One region of the Glutamicibacter nicotianae genome, then DNA from elsewhere that is predicted to be linked to it. Evidence: riboswitches for the same ligand, from Rfam matches in the RefSeq annotation. Region 1 holds a riboswitch; each other region holds the start of a gene.
The links. Region 1 has a riboswitch for S-adenosylmethionine ahead of JOE62_RS14950 (OsmC family protein). Riboswitches for the same ligand answer to the same signal wherever they lie in the genome.

Region 1 (7,616 bases):
CGGCCAGACCATCACCGTTGGCACCTGGCTGGCGGGAACCGGCGCGTTCTTCGCCTTCCTCTCGCCAATCCTGGGCTGGATCGGCACCGCGGTGACCGGCTCCGACACCTCGGCCAACGCGCTGTTCGCCAAGCTGCAGCAGACCGCCGGCATCAATGCAGGCATCGATCCGAACCTGCTGGTTGCCGCCAACACCTCCGGCGGCGTGGTCGGCAAGCTGATCTCGCCGCAGAACCTGGCCATCGCCGCCACCTCGGTGAAGATGGAAGGCCAGGAATCGGTGATCCTGAAGAAGGTTGCCGGTTGGTCCGTAGGCATGCTGCTGGTGCTGTGCTGCTTGGTTTACCTGCAGTCCACCCCGGTACTGTCCTGGATGCTGCCGTAGCCCTGACCGGCTAAAATAGATCCGATGTCAATGAATCCAGCTCCGCGTGCGTACCAGATCGTTCTCCAGGCAATTGAAGAAGATCTGCGTACAGAGAAGCTATCCGTAGGGGACCAGCTTCCCGGCGAGCGTGCGCTCGCGGAGCGGCATGGGATTTCGCGGGCTTCGGTCCGCGATGCCATCCGCATCCTTGATGTGATGGGCATTATCAAGACGTCTACCGGCTCCGGGCCCAACTCCGGAGCGGTGATCATCTCCAACCCCTCGGCCGGCATTTCGCAGGCCTTGCGGCTGCACTTGGCGGCCAAGGGCATCAACGTCCGCGAGATCGTCGAGTCGCGCATCCTGCTGGAAACCTGGGCCGCGCAAATGAACCCCCGCGACCCGGTTTACGCCCAGCAGGTCATCGACCGCACCGCGGTGCTGATCATGCGCATGGATGATCCGCAGCTTTCGCGCGAAGCCTTCCACCGCATAGATGCCGAGTTCCATGTGCGCCTGGCATCCATGGCAGGAAATTCGGTGGTGGAATCGATGATGGAATCGCTGCGCAACTCGATCAGCGACTACGTCTCCGACTCGGTCCCCAGTGACGAGGCCTGGCAGCCGGTGGTGCGCGTGCTGCGCCGCCAGCACAAGGCCATCCACCACGCCTTTGCGACGAATCAGCGCGAACGGGCAGCCCAGCTGCTCGAAGAGCACATCAACTGGTTCTACTCGCAGACGCGGTAAGGATAAGCAAGAATTCAGCATGCGCATGGCGCCCCGCATAACGGTTCGGAAATTTTCCGATCCGGCCCCGGGGCGCCATTGCCGTATTTGCTAGCTGGCGATGCTCACCGCGGTTGTCACCGGTACCGGGTTGGCGAACAGGTCCAGTACCGGGCAGTGGGCATCCACTGCCTGGCGCAGTTCTTCATAGCGTTCGGCCGATTCGGGGCCGGAGATCTGGATATCCAGTTCTACCGATGAGAAGCCCGGGCGGATGGACTTGTCGATGCCGAAGAGGCCACGGACATCGAGGTGGCCGTTTGCCTGGATCTTCACCTCGTCCACCTGGATGCCGAGGTTCTGCGCGTACAAGCGGTAGACCACAACCTGGCAGGAGATCAGCGCGCCGAGCGCATATTCCACCGGGCTTGCCGCGACATCATTGCCACCCAGGGCAGCTGGCTCGTCGACCTGGAAAGTGTGCTTCCCGGAGACAATGTTGCTGGCTACCGAATCGAAACCCTCGCCCTGAACGGTAAAGGTCAATTTGGCGCTTTGCGGGGCCGCCGAGATGCGTTCGCCCCAGCCCTTGCCCGCTTCCTGCAGGCGCTGTGCGCGGTCTTCGGACACGGTCAGGGTAGATGCTGCATTAGACATGAGGAATTGATCCCCTTTCTGGCGCAAGGGGCGCCATCGCTTACGCAACTTGGCGTTCAAGATGCGTCGAATCTTCACCTGGGGCACCCCGCACAATGACGCAGGAGGGTTGCCGTCCACTCAGCCAGGGCTCAAAGAGCGGAACTCGTGATTCTGTGCTTCTTTTCTATCGGCCGAGGTGCCAGCGCGTAAAGGGCAGGGGTAACTTTTCGTCATCGGGCAACTTGTCTGGCTGCTCGCTAAGATGGAATCGAGCTCTCGGGCACCCACTGCACGAACAATGAACGGCGAGTATGGAATTCCAGCTGACACTTTCTGCGGCCCAGACCTTGGTGACCGAATCCGAATACAACCTGGGCCAGTTCCTCTGCGATTCCGGAAAAGTGGAGATTGTCCACCGGGACGTGAAGCCGGGATTTTCCCGCATTTCCGCAATGGTGCTGCGCGAATCGGTGATGGCCGAACTGCAAATCAACCGCGGCAATATCAGCTTCACCAGCTTCTGCAGCAAGCATCCGGGCGTTCAATCCTGCGAGGATGTCGCCGCCTTGCTCATTGAAGTCACCACCGAAGAGGACCAGGGCTTCTTCGTCTCCGACTCCGGCGCGGACCCTTTCGCATGGAAACGCAACAGCAAGCCGCAGTGGGAACGAACCCTTGACCGTCTGCTTCCAGCAATCCCAGATGAGCAACTGGTTGACGAGGAACCGCTGGGATTGATCCTTAAAGTGGTCAGCGAACCCCGCTACGGAGGCGCGGACGCGCTGACCTTGCAGGCGCGGCCGGCCCGCCGGGGCACCAAGAGCCCTTGGGTCCAGACCGGAGTCAGCTGGCGCAACGTCGCCTTCGATGAGCGCTTCTCCAAGAAGCAGCGCCGAGCGGTCGTTGAACTGGACCGGTTGCGCGAACACGTGGAACAGAACACCTACCGGCATTCATGGGATCCCAAGGACTGGATCTCGCTGATGGATCTGCCTGGCCAAGACCTGCTGGATGCCTTCGAGGCCCTGCGCGACGCCGGAGTGCAGATCGTCAACGGCGGTTCCGCTGCCAAGCTCCCGGTGGAATTCAGTGCGCAACCAGCCATGGCCCACGTGGATGTGCGACGCACTGAACAGGGCCTGCGCATGGAAGGCAAGCTGCGCGGGCCGCGCGAAGAGCACCACCACCTCTTGCCGATCGGTACGCCACCGACCCTGCTGGCCTACGCCTCCAGCCCCTTGCCGAAGGCCAAGGAACTCGGATTGGCGCAGTTCGCTGAACCTGTCACGAAAGAACTGGCGGCCTTCATCGAATCCGGTGCGCACATCATTCCGGATGGAGCCATCGATCTATTCGAGACCCAGCATCTGGACCGATTGCGCGTGATGGCGCCGCTGAAGAGCGAAAATGGCAGCTACCGCATCCCGGTTCCCGCGCGCCCCAGCCTCAAGCTGTCCTTGGAGAGCATCCAAGCCCCGCTGACCGTGCGCTATTCCTGGGAGTACTCATCTAAGGGGCCTCGCCAGCATGCCGTGGAAAGGGAAATTGCCGCTTCGGTGCAGGACAAGCTCGGCGAGCTGGGCTCGCTGGGGCAACTGACCTCATCAGGGATTTTCCCTCCGAAGGAATTCAGCACCTCTGAGTCCATCGACTTCCTGGTCCACGCACTGCCGCTGCTGGAAGAGCATCCCGATGTCATTATCGAGGAGCAGAATCGGCTGCCCAAATACCGGATCAGCGATGCCCCGGCCACCGTCAGCGTCGAAGCGGGTGAAAGCACGGGTGACTGGTTCGACCTGTCCGTGGAAGTGCTCCTGGGCGAGATCAAGGTGCCGTTCGCGCTGTTGCTCGAAGCACTGACCAAGCAAGATGAATACCTCATCCTCGATGACCTGACGGTGATCCCGATTGATGGTGCGGACTTTGCCCAGCTGCGCCAGCTGATTTCCGAAGCGGGGGAGCTGGGCACGGTGCAGGGCGATACGATTCGCATCCACAAGTTGAGCATCGACTGGTGGCAGGAACTGGTGGATCTGGGAATTATCGAAGCCCAGCACAACCAGTGGCTGCAGACCATGAAGGCTTTGCAAAGCGGCGAAGAGATGAAGCCTGTTGAGCTCTCGGATACCTTCAATGCGCAGTTGCGCCCCTACCAGCGCCATGGGCTGTCCTGGCTGGACTTCTTGCGCTCCCATGGCCTGGGCGGGGTCCTCGCCGATGACATGGGCCTGGGCAAAACCGTGCAGCTGCTGGCCTGCCTGGAACAGGCACGCGTTGAAGATCCCGGCCAGAAGTTCCTGGTGCTTGCCCCTACTTCGGTGGTGGGTAACTGGATCAATGAGGCTCAGCGTTTTGCCCCGCAGATGAGCGTCACCGGCATTACCTCTACGGCAAGGAAGAGCGGCCAGGATTTGGCTGCGCAGATCGGTGATGCGCAGCTGGTGGTGACCAGCTATACGATCTTCCGCTTGGCCTATGAGGATTTTGAGGCCGCTGGATTCAACGTGATGATCATGGACGAGGCCCAGCAGCTGAAGAACCACGCGTCCAAGGGCTACAAGCAGGCCCGGCAGCTGCCGGTGCCGTGCAAATTCGTGGTCACGGGCACGCCCATGGAGAACAACCTCACGGAACTGTGGGCGTTGGTCTCGCTTGCCGCACCTGGCCTGCTGGGTGGTGCGAAGTCCTTCAAGGACAACTACCAGAAGCCAATCGCCGACGGGGACCAGGAACGGATGGAACGCTTGAAGAACCGTCTGCGACCGTTCGTGCTGCGCCGCACTAAGGAACAGGTCGTTCCCGAGCTGCCGGCAAAGACCGAACAGGTCCTGGAAGTCGAGCTGGAGCCAGGGCACCGGAAAGCCTATGACCGCCGCTTCCAGCGCGTGCGGCAAGAAGTGCTGGGCCTGGTTGGCGATGTTGATTCGAATCGGTTCCAGATTCTCCAGTCGCTGACCTTGCTGCGTCAGCTGGCTTTGGATCCCTCGCTGGTAGGCGAAGGCAATGCGCCCAGCGCGAAGCTGGAAATGCTGCGCGAGCTCATGGGGGATGCGGTTTCCGAAGGACACAAGATCCTGGTCTTCAGCCAATTCACCAGCTTCCTGTCCAAGGCACGCGACGTCGCCGAGGAGCTGGGCATTGAGCACGGTTACCTTGATGGGGCCACCAGCGGCCCCAAGCGCAAGGAACTGATTGACGGCTTCAGCGAAGGCAATTTCCCGGTCTTCTTCATCTCGCTGAAGTCCGGTGGATTCGGCATCAACCTCACCTCAGCGGACTATTGCATCCTGCTTGACCCGTGGTGGAACCCCCAGGCCGAAGCACAGGCGATTGACCGTGCTCATCGCATCGGTCAGACCCGGCCCGTCTATGTGTACCGTTTGGTAGCCAAGGACACCATCGAATCCAAGGTGCTCGCGCTGCAGGCCAAGAAGACTCAGCTGTTCAACGATGTCTTGGGCGACACCGCCGAGGGAGCACAGAGCGCTGCGCTTAATGCCGATGATTTCTTGGCATTGATGGATTGATGTACAAAAAGCTGAAGCCTTGGAAACCAGATGGTTTCCAAGGCTTCAGTTGCTTGTGGGGCATTAGAGTATCTCGTCAAAGCTGTGGTTGAGGCGATGCAGGAGATCTCCGAAGTTCTTCAGTTCGGATACTTCCCATTCCTTGAGCTGGCGGCGCAGTTCCTCACGCAACGTGTTGCCGCTCGAACGCCATTTTTCCTTGGCAATATCTGTTGCCGAGACCAGCTGGGCCCGGCCATCGGCAGGATCCTGGGTACGAGTGACGAGGTCCAAGGACTCAAGGTGCTGCACGAGGCGCGAAATGGTTGCCTTGTCCAAGCGCAGCTTCTCTGCGAGCGCCCCCTGCTGCTGCGCCTCATCACGGATGACCACTGCAAGCAAGCGGTACCCCGGGTCCTGCAGATCCGGATGGATGATCTTGGCACGACGGATCAGCATTTGGCGGGCACGCAATAAGATGGCGGTGAATTCTTCTTCGACCGTCTGCATCAATTCTTCTTCTTGCATAGAAACCATTCTAAAGTTCAAGGGCCAATAAGTCTGATATTGGACTCCGTAGCCGTACTAATCCGAAGCGTGAAAAAAGGGACACACTAGCTGAACGTCATTCAGTGCCCGGAAAAGACGAGGTCGGCAAAATCGTCTGCGATTGTCGTTCTTCTGGGGGCGATCATGGATTCAGTAACAATGCCAGTAGCGGGGCCGAAAAATAAAACTTGACGCTTCAACTAACGATTGCTAACTTTGAATCATGACTCAGCGATCCGACACACCTCCCGTCTTGTTCCTTAGCCATGGTGCGCCTCCATTGGCCGACGACCAGCGCTGGACCGGCGAACTAGCCGAATGGTCGGGCGCTTTCGAGAAGCCCAAAGATATTCTGATGATTTCCGCGCACTGGGAAAATGCGCCCGTGACACTGAGCGCCACCCGTCAGAAGAATGAGCTGGTCTACGACTTCTGGGGTTTCCCGCAAAAGTACTACGACGTGCGTTACGACGCCCCGATGGCACCGGAGCTGGCGAATGAAGTCGAGCGCCTCACTTCGGCCTACGGCCACCATGTGGAACGCGATGAAACCCGCGGCTTGGACCATGGAGCCTACGTGCCACTGAAGGAAATGTTCCCGGAAGCCGACATCCCGGTGGTGCAGATGTCCATGCCAACGCTGGATCCCTCGGGGCTTTTCGATTTGGGCAAGTCCTTGGCCCCCCTGCGGGATCGGGGAACCCTGATCGTCGGCTCCGGATTCACTACGCACAACCTCAAGTGGTTCAACCCGGCCGGCGGAGCGGATGCGGCCCCTCCTTCGGCCTCCAGCGAGTTCGACCACTGGGCCGAAGAATCCATGGCCCGCGGCGACGTGGACTCCATCCTCGACTTCCTCCACAAGGCTCCGGCAGCGCGCGAAGCGCATCCGCGTTCGGAGCACTGGGCTCCGCTGTATGTTGCACTGGGGGCGGCGTACGCCTCGGGAGGCATCGATGCCAAGACCGCAATTGACGGTTTTTGGTATGGCCTGTCCAAGCGCTCCTGGACCCTGAGCTAATCGCTGCATGAAGCTTGACCGGCAGGAAGTGCGGCACCGCAAGGTGCCGCACTTCCTGCATTTAAACAGCTTCATCGAGGTGAAAGGCATGGGGGCTGGTGGAGATCTTAGAAATTTTCCGGCCCCGGCTCGCGGGGGACTTGGATCAGAAGAACAAGGTCAACCCAAGTTGCTGTCTGGATAAATAGCCCGTGAATATGTTCTGCATCCGCGATTTTTCGTGATGAGGCTCACCATGGTGACGTGTTTCACGTTATGCTCTTATGGTCAGACCATAGTGGTCTGACCATATATAGGTCATCTTGCTGCAATGATCGAGTCCACGCATGGGCGGAGTTCTGCGCGAGTATGGTCAGAAAGGACCATGGATATGGACAACTTAGGTGTGCTCGCACTGTTGGCATTGGCACCGATTCTTGTGGTGGGCATTCTTCTCGCCGGGCTCCGTTGGCCCGCAAAATACGCCATGCCCGTTGGATACGTCGTTGCGGTAGTAGTCGCGCTTTGGGTGTGGAAAATGGACTTCAACGGGGTGCTCGCAGCGTCCATTGAAGGCCTGGTTATCGCATCAACTATGCTGTATATCGTCTTCGGCGCATTGCTCTTGCTCGCGACCCTGACGGTCGGTCGCGCGATGAACACCATCCGGGCGGGCTTCAATAACATTTCAGCTGACCGACGGGTGCAGGCCATCATCATCGGCTGGCTCTTTGGCAGCTTCATCGAAGGCGCGTCCGGATTCGGCACTCCAGCTGCGGTGATTGCACCGCTGCTGCTCGCTTTGGGTTTCCCGGCGATGGCTGCG
Region 2 (7,616 bases), 2.6 Mb from region 1:
CTTGTACACCGGCTGGCCCAGGATCTCGTCGAGTACCGGGTTGATGAAGTACACCTTGTACCGTGAAGAGGAGAGCAGGTAGGTGGCCACGAAGTAGCTGGCACGTGACGGCTTGTTCGAAGCGCCGACAATGGCGATGGTCTTCGTCTCGCGCAGGATCTCCAGGCGCTGCGCGGCTCCCGGGCCTTCCCAGGTGGTTTCAACGGCAGTCATTAGTTTGCTCCCTTCGAAGCGGTTGGCAAGGCGCAGGTGGAACCGTCATAAGCCGGTGCTTCGAACTGCGCGGCGGAACCGGCGGCAGCTTCCTGCGAAGCGGCCAGCGCTTGGTCCAGATCCCAGAGGATGTCTTCGACGTCTTCCAGGCCCACCGACAAGCGAATCAGGTCTTCTGGCACGCCAGCGGAGACCAGCTGCTCGGCGCTCAGCTGCTGGTGCGTGGTGGAGGCAGGGTGCAGCACCAGGGTGCGGGCATCGCCGATGTTGGCCAGGTGGCTGGCCAGCTGCAGCGCCTCGATGAACTTGGCGCCGGCTTCGCGTCCGCCCTTCACTCCGAAGCTGAAGACCGAGCCGACGCCCAGGGGCAGCAGCTCCTTGGCCTGCTCGTGCTGCGGATGGGAATCCAGGCCTGCGTAGTTCACGTAGGTCACGCGCTCATCGGATTCCAGCCAGGCGGCGACCTGCTTGGCGTTGGACAGGTGGTTGTCCATGCGCTGCGGAAGGGTCTCCAGACCCTGCAGCAGCTGGAATGCCGACTGGGCCGGAAGCGACGGTCCGAAGTCGCGCAGCTGCTCGCTGCGCAGCTTGGTCAGGAAGCCGTATTCGCCGAAGTTGTCCCACCAGGAGACGTTGCCGTAGCTGGCTACCGGTTCGGTCATGGTGGGGAACTTGCCGTTGCCCCAGTTGAACTTGCCCGACTCGATGACCACGCCGCCCAGGGTGGTGCCGTGCCCGCCGATGAACTTGGTGGCCGAGTGGATCACGATGTCCGCGCCGTGCTCGATGGGGCGAAGGATGTATGGGGGAGTGAGCGTCGAGTCCACGACCAGCGGGATGTTGTGGCGGTGCGCGACTTCGGCCAGGCCCTTCAGGTCGGCGATGTCGCCGCACGGGTTGGCCACCACCTCGGTGTAGACGGCCTTGGTGTTCTCCTGGATTGCGGCTTCGAAGTCGGCCGGATCGTTGGAGTCGATGAAGGTGGTGTCCACGCCGAAGCGGCGCAGCGAGACATCCAGCTGGGTGATGGTGCCGCCGTAGAGCTTCGAGGAGGAGACAATGTGGTCGCCGGCCTGGGCCAGCGCCGCGAAGGTGACGAATTCCGCGGCCATGCCCGATCCGGTGGCTACCGCGCCGATGCCGCCTTCCAGCGAAGCCATGCGCTCTTCGAAGGCCGCCACGGTCGGGTTGCCGATGCGCGAGTAGATGTTGCCGTACTTCTGCAGGGCAAAGAGGTTGGCCGCATCGTCAGCGTCTTTGAACACGAACGACGTGGTCTGGTAGATGGGCACTGCGCGTGAGCCATGCTCGGCATCGGGGGTGCCTCCGGCATGCAGGGCGCGGGTGCGGAATCCAAACTTGTGATCTGCCATGGTGGCTTGCGACTCCTTGTCGACGGGGGTTTCACGTGCACCGCAGGGCGGGCCGCGATCGAGGCAGGAATCCCGGAATCAATGTCGCTTCCTGCCGTTCTCCAACGGGTAAGCGGCTGCATCGTTTCTGGCGGTAGCACCGTAACCACCGGATGTGGCAGGTTGCTGCGGCGTCATCGAACCAGATCTCTCAGCCGCTCGGGATGGTGTAATAATCTTCGCAACATGACCGTTCGTGACCCAACTATGAGTCGTAACGTTGCGTATCGGGCCTGTGATCGGAGATTCTTCGACATCTATGGCACCGGTAGGCTGGAGCCATGGATACTTCGCTGGTACTGGTTCGACACGGGCAGACCGATTGGAACCTTGCAGGCCGACTGCAGGGGCAAACCGACATCCCGCTGAACGAAACCGGACGCGAGCAAGCTCGCGAGGTCGGGCGCAAGCTCATCGGCCAAGACTTTTCGCTGATTCTGGCATCCCCCTTGGTGCGTGCCCAGGAAACTGCCGTCCTGATCGCCCAGCAGATCGGGGCAGCGACGGGCAACGCAGTTCCGGAACTCATCGAACGCGGTTTCGGCCCGCTGGAAGGCCGGATCATGGCGGAAGTCAGCGACGAGGAATCGGCTGCCGCCGCAGAGCAGGTTGAGCCGCGTGCGCACATCTTGAACCGCGCGGTGCCGGCGCTGATGGGCCTAGCCAGCAAGCATGCCGGGCGCAAGATCATGATTGTCAGCCATGGCGCCACCATGCGCACCATTCGCGACGCCTTGGCAGGAACCAGGCAAGCCCAAGGCGTGGAGAATGGAGAGATTATCGAGGTGGATTTGGCCCGGCTCGAGCAGCTCGCCGGTGAATCTGACCTGGTGGCATTCTAGGAATCCGTGCGGCAGCGGGGTTAATGAAAAAATTCTTCATTCGCACCTCACAGAACAGGTGGCCGTTGCGTTTACACGGTGAGGGGCCAGCAGGTCGCGAAATCCCAGGAGAGGCATGCAAGCACCATTCGAGCGGATAGTCCAAGACTATGGACTGAACGTCCTGCGTGTTTGCCGCGCTCTGCTGGATGAGCACCGCGCGCAAGATGCCTGGTCCGAAACCTTCCTCGCCGCGCTCAAGGCGTACCCGCAGCTGCCAGATGATGCCAATGTCCTGGCGTGGCTGGTGCGCATTGCCCGGAACAAGGCCATTGACGAGTTGCGCAAGCATAAGCCGGAGATCCTCATCGACCAGGACGTGGACAGTCCCGCGTCCGGGAAGAACCGGCCGGATCTGCAGTTGGACAATCTGCAGCTCTGGCACGAGGTGAATCAGCTTCCCGGCAAGCAAAGGCAGGTCGTGGCCTATCGGTACCTCGGCGGGATGAGCTACGCGCAAATTGCCGAAATCCTTTCGGGCAGCGAAGCCGCTGCCCGCAGGGCCGGTGCCGACGGGATCAAAAACCTGCGGGTCCGGCTCGACGACCAGGAACTATGGCGGGAGCAGCCATGAACGAAAAAAATTATCAGCAGCAGGCGACGGCCGCTGAAATGCAAACCCTCGACGCGCTGCAAGGCCAGCTCGCTGAAAAAGCCCGGGCGCTTGAACTTGTCGATGTCGCCTATCGGGTGGTCGACAGCCCAGTGGGTTCATTGCTGCTGGCCAGCAGCGATGCCGGGCTGGTGCGGGTGGCATTCGAGTCCGAGGGCCATGACCGCATACTTGAGCTGCTCTCAGAAAAGCTCAGCCCGCGCATCCTGCGCGACAAGTCGAGCCTGGATGGGACCGCCCGGCAGCTCGATGAGTACTTCGCGGGCACACGGCACAGTTTCGAGCTCCCGGTGGACCTGCAGCTCTCGACGCGGTTCCGCCGCCAGGTGCAGCTTCAACTGGAACATATCGATTACGGCCAGACCCGCAGCTACGCCCAACTCGCGCAGCAAATCGGCAAGCCGAAGGCAGTGCGGGCCGTCGGCTCAGCCTGCGCCACCAACCCGATTCCCATCGTGCTGCCCTGCCACCGGGTGCTGCGCACCGATGGCTCATTGGGCGGCTATCTGGGAGGACTGCAAGCCAAGACGGAGCTGCTGAAACTTGAAAACCCGGACTTCGCAGGCAGCGCGGCGACGCTTTTTTAACTGCCCATAGCCGGATTAAGCAAGTGCTGGGCTGTTGCTCCCCATCAGGGGAGCAACAGCCCAGCACTATCTGCCAGAAGTTAGCGGCTACTTGGTCAGCAGTTCGAAGCGATCCGCGTCCATGAGCTTGGCCCATGCAGTAGCGAAGTCCTTGACGAACTTCTCCTTGGCGTCGTCCGAGGCGTAAACTTCGGCGAGAGCACGCAGTTCCGAGTTGGAGCCGAAGACCAGGTCCACGCGGCTGCCGGTCCAACGGCCGTCGGTGGTGGTGTAGGTCTGTTCGTCAGCCGACGGGGTCCACTCCAAGCCGAGTTCCAGCAGGTTCGCGAAGTAGTCGTTGGTCAGAGCGCCCGGGGTGTCGGTGAAGACGCCCTTGTTCGAGCCATCCCAGTTGTTGCCGATGACACGCAGGCCGCCGAGCAGCACGGTCATCTCAGGAGCCGACAGGCCCAGCAGGTTCGCGCGGTCGATCAGCAGGTACTCGCTAGGCAAGTTCAGGAAACCGGAGTCGTAGTTGCGGAAGCCGTCAGCGACTGGCTCCAGCCAAGCGAACTGCTCCACGTCGGTCTGCTCCTGGGTTGCGTCAACGCGACCCGGGGTGAATGGAACCTCGACTTGCTGTCCGGCTGCCAGGGCAGCCTGCTCAACACCGACGTTGCCGGCCAAGACCACAACATCGGCGAAGGATGCCTTGATCTCGGAGGTGGCGTTGAACTGGTCAACGATTTCCTCGAGCTTGGCGATTACTGGCTTCAGCTGCTCCGGCTGGTTCACTGACCAGGAAACCTGCGGCTCCAGGCGGATGCGGCCGCCGTTTGCGCCGCCGCGCTTATCCGAAGAACGGAAGGTCGCTGCGGCCTTCCACGCGGTGGAAACCAGCTGCTGCACCGAAAGGCCAGCGTCGTTGATCAGGGACTTCAGCTCGGCGATTTCCTTGGCACCCAGGGTGATTTCTGGAGCAGCCGGCAACGGATCCTGCCAGAGCAGGTCCTCGGCTGGAACCTCTGGGCCGAAGTAGCGGGACTTCGGGCCCATGTCGCGGTGGGTCAGCTTGAACCAGGCGCGGGCGAAGGCGTCGGCGAACTTGTCCGGGTTCTCCTTGAAGTTCTTGGAGATCGGACCGTAAATCGGATCAAAGCGCAGTGCCAGGTCGCTGGTCAGCATGCGCGGTTCGCGCTTCTCCAAGGTGTCGAACGCAGGCTGAACCAGGCCGGCTCCGCCGCCGTTGACCGGGCGCCACTGCTTAGCACCTGCTGGCGACTCGAACAGTTCCCACTCGTAAGCGAACAGGATGTGGAAGAACTCGTTGTCCCAACGGGTTGGGTGGTAGGTCCAGGTCACTTCCAGACCGGAGGACACGGTGTCTGCACCCTTGCCGGTGCCGTGGCCGTTCTTCCAACCCAGGCCCTGCATTTCCAGCGGAGCTGCTTCTGGATCCGGACCGATCTTGTCATCGGCGTGGGCGCCGTGAGTCTTGCCGAAGGTGTGGCCGCCAGCGATCAGCGCTACGGTCTCTTCGTCATTCATACCCATGCGGCGGAAGGTTTCGCGGATGTCGATGGCCGAAGCCAGCGGATCCGGGTTGCCGTCTGGACCTTCAGGGTTCACGTAGATCAGGCCCATTTGGACTGCAGCCAGAGGGGCTTCCAGGTCGCGCTTGCCGGTGTAGCGCTCGTTGTCCAGCCACACCTTTTCAGGGCCCCAGTAAACGTCGTCGTCAGCTTCCCAGACGTCCTTGCGGCCGCCGGCGAAGCCGAAGGTCTCGAAGCCCATGTCCTCCAGAGCCACGTTGCCGGCCAGCAGGATCAGGTCGGCCCAGGAGATGGCCTGGCCATACTTCTTCTTTACCGGCCACAGCAGGCGGCGAGCCTTATCCAGCGATACGTTGTCTGGCCACGAGTTCAATGGGGCGAAGCGCTGCTGGCCTGCGCCACCGCCGCCACGCCCATCGTGGGAGCGATAGGTGCCGGCGGAGTGCCAAGCCATGCGGATGAAGAACGGACCATAGTGTCCGAAGTCTGCTGGCCACCAGTCGTGGGACTGGGTCATGATCTCGGCCAAGTCGGCCTTCAGGGCCTCCATGTCCAGTGCGTTGAACGCCTCGATGTAATCGAAGTCCTCATCCAACGGGTTCGATACCTGCTGGTTCTTAGCAAGGATCTTCAGGTTCAGCTTGTTCGGCCACCATTCGGTATTGGCGTTGCCCTGGGTTGGGTGAACTCGACCCGCGCCAACTACTGGGCACTGACCTGCGGTCGTCTCAGACATGTGCTCTTCCTTCCGGATTTTTTAGGGGATTGTGCGGTTCATGTCCGCCACGCGGGAACGAGTCCTGCGTGATGGCAAATCTAGGGGGTTACTACGACATCTTTCTGCGCATTCGCAGCCTGGCAATCAGGGCAGGTGCCCCAGTAGATCACTTCGGCCTCGTCGATGCTGAAGCCGTGATCGTTGGACGCATGCAGGCACGGGGCGCCGCCGACAGCGCAGTCGACGTCCGCCAGCTTGCCGCACTGGCGGCACACCACATGGTGGTGATTGTCGCCAACGCGGGCTTCGTAGCGGGCGATATGGCCCTGCGGCTGTATCAGCCGGATGACTCCCAGCTTCGTGAAAAGCTTCAGCGAATCGTAGACAGCTTGGTGCGACACATTGGGGTGCCCTTCGCGAACGGCCGAAATGATGGTTTCGGTATCCGCGTGCGGGTGCGCAGCGACAGCGGACAGTACCGCAACGCGGGGTTGTGTAACCCGCATCGATGCCGCCTTCAGCACCTGCTCGATCCCTGCCTTTGATGTCATGTAACCAGCATGCCCGCTTATTTTGAATGAGTCAAGATAAGTTCGAATGTATTACAGGTTACAAGTTGGTGAGTGGCAACAATGCGCCGAAAGAGCTTCTGTGCAGGAAGTATGCCTTATGAGGCATGCCTTGGCGGAGGGGAATCGAAGCTGAGGTAATTGTTGAATTCCGGATATTCGAGACGAATAAACAAAGTGGAGAATAGGTCATTCCGACTTCGGAGGTAATTCGAGGCGGGTAAGGATTTCGCGGCAGCGGAAACCGGAAATTCGAGTGAGGCGAGGAAGCTCACACGGATCGCGGCATCAGCGAAAACATCTTGATCCAGTGCGTATCCAACGTAGAAAATGGCGTGAAATCAAGGATCTGATTTGACCCTCGGTGAGATGTCGACAATGCTGGAAAAGGCTCATTTTGGATTTATCGTGTCAATTCCGTGCTAAATCGGGTCACTTCGCAGGAACATTTAGCGGGATATTTGCGCAGAATAGCTGTTTCTTTCAGGCAGTTCTGACGCGAGGTTTAGAGACAACGGACCGACACCCGAAAAGCAATTCGCAATCAATCACACTGCATGGCGATCGTTGACTCTAGAAACGATGGCTGGGCAGATTCCGTCTGGAACTTCTCCACGGGATCTCACCAGTGAAGGAAGAACGCAATGAAGCAGACGGATCAATCAATCGTAGACCTCGTCGAGGAACTGCATTCAGTTCGCCACAGGCGACCTAAGAAGTACTCCCTTTCCGGTACGGATTATTGGGTATTCGGAATCGCCGGCGTTATCGCGCTGGCATTCATCATTTGGGGTTTCTCCACCCCGTCGGGGCTGGGCAAGGCCTCCAGCGCAGCCTTGGACTGGGTTATCACCAACACTGGTTGGCTTTTTGTTATCGCCGCCGCATTATTCGCGGTCTTCGCTATTGTCGTAGCAGCGAAGAATTTCGGGCGCATCCCGCTGGGCAAGGACGGTGAATCGCCACAGTTCTCCACGGTTTCGTGGATCTCGATGATGTTTGCCACCGGCATGGGCATCGGACTGGTCTTCTACGGCGTGGGTGAGCCGCTGTACTTCTACATGTCGCCTCCTCCGGGAACGGTGGAAGGC
Region 3 (7,616 bases), 1.9 Mb from region 1:
TGGTTCGGTCTTCCGTTCCGACTTCGGTTCGGACTACGGAGTCACCCAGGTCGACGGACCACTGGCTGGCCTGCTGGCCCGTTCGGTTGTTGTGCTGGATGAGGACGGGAAGGTTGTTTACAACCAGATCGTCCCGGAGATCACCACCGAGCCTGACTACGATGCAGCTATCGCAGCCCTGAGCTAAGCAAGCAATTGCACCCGATACGGTGCATGAGAGCCCGCCTGACAACATTCAGGCGGGCTTTCTTTACGCTCCAGATGGCTTGCTCATCGGCGGGTCAGGCCAAATTGCTTCCTATCCATTGATTGATTGCGCTGCAGTGAGGATGCGCGGACCAATCTTGCGCATGAGCTTGCCCATCTTCGGGTTGTCCGAGCGCGAGAGCGTATCCGATAACCGTTCAAGGCTCATGAGACCCAACCAGATTTTGGCCCGGTGCGCTTCCTCAGAGTTGGGAGCAATCAAATCCACCATTTCCAAACCATGCCACAGGCTCAGGTACGCGGTGTTCAAGGCAGGGTCCCACGCTGCTGCGAGGTCCCAATCCAAGATGCCAATCAGCTTCTCGTCAATCCAGTGCATGTTGTGGCCAGCCAAATCACCATGCACCAGTCCCGCTGGAACCTGCGCCAGAATATCGAGCTGATCCCAAAGTGCGGTTGCAGGAGCTCGAAGTTCCTCGGGCAGCGCATCGAAGCATTGCTGCTGCCGAGCTTGGGTCCATTCGCCACGGAACGAAAACGGTTTGGCCAGATGAGCGCCGATCTGTTCCAGCGGTACCTCGGCCAATTCCTTCACCAGCTGGCCCAGCACCTTTGGATCCCCGTAATGAGGCTCATGCGCGCTTCCGGGGATGAAGGACATGGCAACTGAGCTGAGCCCGTCGACATGCAGGATCTCGGAGACCGCCACCGGGATCTGATAGGTGAGCTGGCTTTCCAGCAACGACAGCAGCTCGACGGTTCGCGGCATCTGTTCGGTCGCCGCTGGCGTGCGCGCCATGCGAATCACCGCCTGCGGATTGCCAATGACCACCTTGTGGAATTGTCCGCCTTCATTCACGGCCGCATCTTCCCACGAAAGATCGGGGCAGAGCTGGCGGGCGATTTGCAGTTCTCCACTGGTGGCAGGACGACTCATTCGTACCCTTCTCGTTCAGCTCGCTGGTGGTCTCACCTTCAGGCTATCGCAGGTTTGCCACGTGGCTACTCAGTACGCGCACAGCCAGATCGGCCTATGATCGAGAACGTGAACGCTGAACAAATTGAGCCGACGGCAACCCGCAGAACCCTCAGGTTCGAGATCATTTTGGTTCTCGCCCTGTCCTTGGGGCAGAGCGCGGTCTACTCGCTGCTGAGCTTTGCGGATAAAGTCACCAGGGCACCGTTGCGTGATCAGACGACATCGCTGAACAACCCGCTGAGCACACGCGAGTTCTTTGATTTCACCTACCAGCTTCTGGACATTGTCTTCGCGCTGGTGCCCGTGGTGCTGGCACTCTATCTGATGAAGCGCACGACCGGCCGAACCATCCGTGACATCGGCTTCGACATGCGACGTCCGGGCAAGGACACGATGCTCGGGGCGGGGCTGTTCCTGGCCATGGGCATCGGGACGCTGGGCGTCTATGCTGCCGGACGGGCACTGGGCGTCACCACAGCACTGTCAGCAGCCAATCTCGGTGATTATTGGTGGAGCGTCCCCGTGCTGCTGCTGTCGGCTGTACGCCATGCAGTGCTCGAAGAAGTGCTGATGCTCGGCTTCCTGTTCACCTATGCCAAGAAGCTGAAGCTGGGACTGTGGAGCACCATTATCGGTTCTGCAGTGCTCCGCGGCAGTTACCACCTCTACCAGGGCGTGGGGCCGATGATCGGCAATATGCTCATGGGCATCGTCTTCGGCTGGGTGTACCAGAAGTACGGCCGGGTGATGCCGCTGGTCATCGCCCACTTCCTGCTCGATGCTATCGGCTTCGTCGGCTACGCGCTGGTTGGGCCTGCCATCGGAATCGGCCAGTAGTGCCCGAAGGCCTGCGCCAGCGACTGAAACGCCATTAACGAAAAAGGTAGGTGGGGACGCCATTGTCCCCGCCTACCTGCGTTCGTTTCCGAGTTTCCTACAGCACCACGGTGCCGGACTCGGTTTCAAAGGTTACCGACATGATGCCCGGAGTGCCATTCGGAGCTTCATATTGCATGGTGACAGCTCCCAAATTGACGTTCTGCGGCTGGCCGAGCCAATCCAGCACCCGTTCGCGCGAACCGGCGATGGCTATCTCGCTGATGGCACCAACCGGTTCAAGCGACTTGGACGGATGCAGATCCTCAGTACCGTCATCCCATGAGATCAGGTATGGGCACTGCGGGTCGGCGATCAGGCCCTTGATGCCAATTTGCTGCCAGGTCAGTTCGCGGCCATCAGGGAACTTGCGGTTGCCAGGCACTGACTTGCGGCCCAGGCGGTCTTCGGCGCTGGATAGATCCTCCACCGAGACGCACCAGCCCATCCAGCCACCGCCGAGTTCCGAGCGGGCGCGAACGGCCTGGCCGAAGGGAGCCTTGTCGCTGGCCGGGTGGTTCAGCACCTCGACTACTTCCAAGTACTGGCCGTGCTTGAGCGGGAAGATGACATTGCGTGTTCCGAATCGTGGATGCACGCCACCCTTGACGAACTCCAAGCCGAGCGACTCGGAGATTCTTTGCGCGGTTGGCATCAGCCCATCAGGGCCGCATGCATAACTTACGTGATCTAGCCTCATCATGTGCCCATCATGGCAACATGTGATGGCAGTCTCTACTTAGGCAACCCTAAGCGGGGTGAATGTTATCGAATAGTCTGCGGAAAAGTCCTCAAAAATACGGAATATGACCGATTGAGTCCAATGCCGGTCCACTACGTTGCAATGATCTTCGGTTTTCGGGCAAACTGATAGCAGGTCATGAGTCCCAGTAACAAGCCCCGGCTTACTGGGCGGCAACCCTCCAACCGCGGTGGGGTGCCCCGGGTGAAGACCTGGCCCTTGAATGCACAAGGCATCAAGGACAAGCGCGGGTTACCCCCTGGAAGTCGTTTCGATATGGTGCTTCCTGTCGGTGTCTTTTCAGCGGCGTACCCCCATAGTCATGAAACGCTATTTGGAGGAAACCATGAGCAACAACTGGTCATTTGAAACCCGTCAGATCCATTCCGGCCAGACCCCGGATCCGACGACCGGAGCGCGAGCTCTCCCGATTTTCCAAACCACTTCCTTTGTCTTCCCGAGCGCCGAGAGTGCCGCTGCCCGTTTCGCGTTGCAGGAACTGGAACCGATCTACACCCGTATCGGCAACCCGACCACCGACGCCGTGGAAACCCGCATCGCTGATCTGGAAGGCGGCGTTGGTGCGCTGCTGCTGTCCTCGGGACAGGCCGCCACCACTTTCGCCATCCTGAACCTGGCCGAAGCCGGCGACCATCTGGTAGCCAGCCCGAGCCTGTACGGCGGAACCCAGAACCTGCTCAAGCACACGCTCAAGCGCTTGGGCATCGAAGTCAGCTTCGTCTCCGACCCGGACAACCTGGACGAATGGCGTGCCGCGGTGCGCCCGAACACCAAGGCCTTTTTCGGCGAAACTATCTCCAATCCTCGGCAGGACGTGCTGGATATCGTGGGCATCTCGGAGATCGCCCACGAAGCCGGCGTGCCGCTGCTGGTGGACAACACCCTGGCCACGCCATACCTGATCCGCCCCATCGAGTGGGGCGCCGATATCGTGATCCATTCGGCCACCAAGTTCCTTGGCGGCCACGGCAATGCCATCGCCGGGGTCATCGTGGACTCGGGCAACTTCGACTTCGCCAAGGACGCCGAACGCTTCCCGGGATTCAACACCCCGGACGAGTCCTACAACGGCCTGGTCTTCGCCCGCGACCTGGGCGTCAACGGCATCCTCGGCGCGAATCTGGCCTACATCCTCAAGGCACGCGTGCAGCTGCTGCGCGATCTGGGTTCATCAGTGGCGCCGTTCAACGCGTTCTTGATCGCCCAAGGCCTGGAAACCCTGTCGCTGCGCATTGAGCGCCACGGCCAGAACGCAGTGGAAGTTGCCAACTGGCTCGAAGCCCGCGAGGAAGTGCAGAAGGTCGCCTACGCCGGACTGCAGTCCTCTCCGTGGCATGAGCGCGCGCAGAAGTACAGCGATCACGGCGCTGGCTCGATCATCGCCTTCGAGCTGGAGGGCGGCGCGGAAGCCGGACAGGCTTTCGTGGACGCACTGGTCTTGCACTCCAACGTCGCGAACATCGGCGACGTGCGCTCGCTGGTCATCCATCCGGCCTCCACCACCCACGCCCAGCTCTCCGAAGCGGAGCAGATTGCCGCCGGTGTGAGCCCGGGACTGGTGCGGCTGAGCGTCGGGCTGGAAAACATCAAGGACATCCTGGCCGATCTTGAGCTGGGCTTCGAAGCTGTTGCGGCCCTTGAAAACAAGGAATTGCAGGAAACCCTCTAGGCATGTCATCCATTGTGACTACTGAAGATACTCTGCGCGCCGAAGAGCTCGCTGGCGGACAAGACGGCATTTTGCGCCGTAGCTCCGTGGGGGAGTACCACTTTGAATTCGGTGGATACGTTCCCGACGTGGTGCTGGCCTACGAGACGTGGGGGAAGCTAGCAGCTGATGGCTCCAACGCGGTGCTGGTGATGCATGCACTCACCGGTGACGCCCACGTCGCGCAAGGCGATTCGCACAGCGCCGGCTGGTGGGAAGGCTTCGTTGGCCCCGGCGCCACGGTTGACACCAATGAGTACTTTGTCGTGTCCATCAACATGGTGGGTGGTTGCAATGGATCCACCGGCCCCTCGTCCTTGGACGAGCAGGGCCTGCCCTACGGCTCCAGATTCCCTTTCGTCACCATCAAGGACTCGGTGCGCCTCGAAGCGCGGCTGGCCAAGCAGCTGGGAATCGAATCCTGGCATGCGGTCATCGGCGGTTCGATGGGCGGTGCCCGCGCGCTGGAATACGCTGTCGAGTTCCCCGAGCAGGTCAAGAACCTGATCGTGATGGCCTCTAGCGCCCAGGCGACTGCCGAGCAAATTGCCTTTGCGCAGGTGCAAACCCAATCCATCCGCTTGGATCCGCACTTCTGCAATGGCGATTACTACGGCAACGATGCCCGTCCTGACGCCGGTCTCGGCCTGGCTCGCCGCCTGGCCCACATCACCTACCGTTCCGAGGCCGAGCTGGAAACCCGTTTCTCGCGCAATCCGCAGGATGGCGAGAAGCCGACGGGCCAGCTGGACGGGCCGCGCGGGCGATACCAGGTGGAAAGCTACCTCGACCATCAGGCCAGCAAGCTGGTGAATCGTTTCGACGCGAACAGCTATCTGGTGCTGACCGAGGCGCTGATGAGCCACGATGTTGCTCGTGGCCATGAATCCCTGGAGGCCGCCCTGGCGCGCCTGGAGAAGGTCAACGTGGTGGTTGCCGCGGTTACCACCGACCGCTTGTACTTCCCCGAGCAGTCGGTGAAGCTGGCCTCGTCGCTGGCCAAGCCGAAGCCGGTGCACTACATCGATTCGCCCATTGGCCATGACGGATTCTTGACCGATGCGACGCAGCTGGATGGGGCGCTTCGGACCTTGGTCTTCGGAGACTAGAATCTGGGCGAAGTTTGGCAAGCCTTTGAAGACTGAAGCGGTTCCGCCAGTAATCGGCGGAACCGCTTCAGTCATTCTTGCTACTTGGCGCTGTCGCCGGCACCGAGCGAGTCGTTGGGCTTGGCATCTGCGAACGGCGTAGCCGAAGGCCGTTTCGGGGTGATGCCGTCACCGGAGGACTGGTGGCGCAGACGGCGCAGCACCCAGGGCGCCAGATGCTCGCGGGCCCACTGCAGATCCTCCTTGCGTGCTTCGCGCCAGCTGCGCTCATCCACGACCGGAACGATGTCGGTATCCAGCTGATGCGGGACGTTCAGCGAGTCTAGTGCCATGGCGGCAATGCGCTGGTGGCCGATGGGGGAGAAGTGCAGGCGGTCAGGCGCCCACATCTGGGACTGGTGCAATTCCTGCAATGCCCACATGTCGGCAACGATGGCGTCATGCCGGGCAGCGACGGTGCGCACGTTCTCGTTGTAGATCGCCACCTTGCCGCGGATGCTTCCAAGGACCGGGGTATCGCGGATATCGGGCCCGGTGAAGAGCAGGAGCGTGGCACCGGTTGCGGTGAGCTTGGCTACCGCGTCGTCGAGGATGTCGGCAATCTTGTCTGGATCGCCGCCCGGGCGCAGCACGTCGTTGCCGCCCGCGCACAGCGAGATCAGATCCGGCTTCAGATCGATGCAGGGATCGAGCTGTTCGGCAACGATCCGGCCGATGAGCCGGCCGCGGATGGCCAGATTGGCATAGGAGAAGTCCGGGACGGTGCGGCTGAGCTCTTGGGCCAAGCGGTCGGCCCAGCCTAAGTGCCGTCCTGCGCTCGATGGATCGGGGTCGCCGATGCCTTCGGTGAACGAGTCCCCGATGGCTACATAGCGGCGCCATGGGTGGAGCGGGGAGCCGGCGGTGTTTGACGGTTCAGAAGCAATATTGTTGGGCACGAATCCATTGTTACCAATGGGTAACTTCTAGTCAATCATTCCAGAGGATGATTCGGTGGGCACCACTCTACCCGCCCAGAGCATCCCTGCGTGCTTGCAGGTACTCGTCGCGGGTAATGACTCCACGCGAGTGCAGCGAGTCGAGTTCGGACAGCTTGTCTTCAATGGATTTCTTCGGCGCCAGCAAAGCTGAATTCGCCGCTCTGGCCATCAGGTCGGTTTCCATGGTCAACGGATCGAAGCCGGCGCTCTTGGCTTTGCGGAAGTTGCGCACAATGACGAAGATGATGAGTCCGGCAAAGGCGATGAAAAGCACGGAGAACAAGGGAAGGCTGAATGAAAACATCGTGTCGACGGTATCGAAGAGCGACGACGAGGTGCCGGGATCCAAATCGACGTCGCCGAGTTCAGCAAGATCCTCGGGTGCCAGTCCTGAAATTTCCTCGCTGTATTCGATTTCGCCCATGGTGCCATTGCCCTTTGCCGGTTGGAGCTTCTACCGGTGGGATCCCCAAGTCAGGTGGCCGTGAAGCAGTGAGTCCAGTTGAACACGAAAAGCGCTTGAATGCCTAAGATAATTTTGAAGTTTTATTATCTTGTTACATGCCATGCGGATTTATGGAGGAAGGGAAACTGATTTTCCATGCCGTTGGCAACCGCTCCACCGGCCCGCCCGTCGGCCACACGCAGGACTTTCACCTGCATCCTGGCGCTGCGGATCGCGATACCCGGGGAAACGATGGCAGGGCTTTGCGGAACCGCCGAATCGGCGCGGCGCTGTTCGATAGTCTTGGGGAACTATGACATACCAAGACCAGGCTCCCGTAGCCATCATCTCCCGCAACGACGAATCCCGTCTAGGAACTCCGCTGCTGGTGTTCCTGCATGGCTACGGCTCCAACGAGCAAGACCTCATGGGGCTCTCGCAGCACCTGCCCGAAGAATTCACCTACCTCTCCGTGCGCGCACCGCTGCCGGCAGGCCCGGGATACAGCTGGTTCCCGCTGACCCAGGAAATCGACTACTCCATCGAGTC

Region 2: linked by a shared signal. The riboswitch ahead of JOE62_RS02595 (O-acetylhomoserine aminocarboxypropyltransferase/cysteine synthase family protein) and the one ahead of JOE62_RS14950 (OsmC family protein) in region 1 are both predicted to bind S-adenosylmethionine.
Region 3: linked by a shared signal. The riboswitch ahead of JOE62_RS05870 (bifunctional o-acetylhomoserine/o-acetylserine sulfhydrylase) and the one ahead of JOE62_RS14950 (OsmC family protein) in region 1 are both predicted to bind S-adenosylmethionine.

What each region holds. Positions count from the first base shown of each region.
Region 1 is NZ_JAFBCH010000001.1:3,126,025-3,133,640, reverse strand. It holds gene JOE62_RS14960 (lactate permease LctP family transporter) at 1-385, shown strand, start outside; gene JOE62_RS14955 (FadR/GntR family transcriptional regulator) at 410-1,117, shown strand; gene JOE62_RS14950 (OsmC family protein) at 1,208-1,753, opposite strand; SAM riboswitch class IV at 1,785-1,906, opposite strand; gene JOE62_RS14945 (DEAD/DEAH box helicase) at 2,047-5,262, shown strand; gene JOE62_RS14940 (MarR family winged helix-turn-helix transcriptional regulator) at 5,326-5,769, opposite strand; gene JOE62_RS14935 (dioxygenase family protein) at 6,014-6,811, shown strand; gene JOE62_RS14930 (hypothetical protein) at 6,819-6,995, shown strand; gene JOE62_RS14925 (L-lactate permease) at 7,182-7,616, shown strand, end outside.
Region 2 is NZ_JAFBCH010000001.1:507,812-515,427, forward strand. It holds gene JOE62_RS02590 (CoA-binding protein) at 1-213, opposite strand, end outside; gene JOE62_RS02595 (O-acetylhomoserine aminocarboxypropyltransferase/cysteine synthase family protein) at 213-1,586, opposite strand; SAM riboswitch class I at 1,685-1,796, opposite strand; gene JOE62_RS02600 (histidine phosphatase family protein) at 1,907-2,467, shown strand; gene JOE62_RS02605 (RNA polymerase sigma factor) at 2,583-3,080, shown strand; gene JOE62_RS02610 (methylated-DNA--[protein]-cysteine S-methyltransferase) at 3,062-3,706, shown strand; gene katG (catalase/peroxidase HPI) at 3,794-5,974, opposite strand; gene JOE62_RS02620 (Fur family transcriptional regulator) at 6,055-6,507, opposite strand; gene JOE62_RS02625 (BCCT family transporter) at 7,170-7,616, shown strand, end outside.
Region 3 is NZ_JAFBCH010000001.1:1,195,250-1,202,865, forward strand. It holds gene tpx (thiol peroxidase) at 1-187, shown strand, start outside; gene JOE62_RS05855 (phosphotransferase family protein) at 299-1,144, opposite strand; gene JOE62_RS05860 (CPBP family intramembrane glutamic endopeptidase) at 1,241-2,023, shown strand; gene JOE62_RS05865 (VOC family protein) at 2,121-2,765, opposite strand; SAM riboswitch class IV at 2,939-3,058, shown strand; gene JOE62_RS05870 (bifunctional o-acetylhomoserine/o-acetylserine sulfhydrylase) at 3,151-4,494, shown strand; gene metX (homoserine O-acetyltransferase MetX) at 4,497-5,642, shown strand; gene JOE62_RS05880 (GDSL-type esterase/lipase family protein) at 5,723-6,580, opposite strand; gene JOE62_RS05885 (SHOCT domain-containing protein) at 6,648-7,046, opposite strand; gene JOE62_RS05890 (alpha/beta hydrolase) at 7,381-7,616, shown strand, end outside.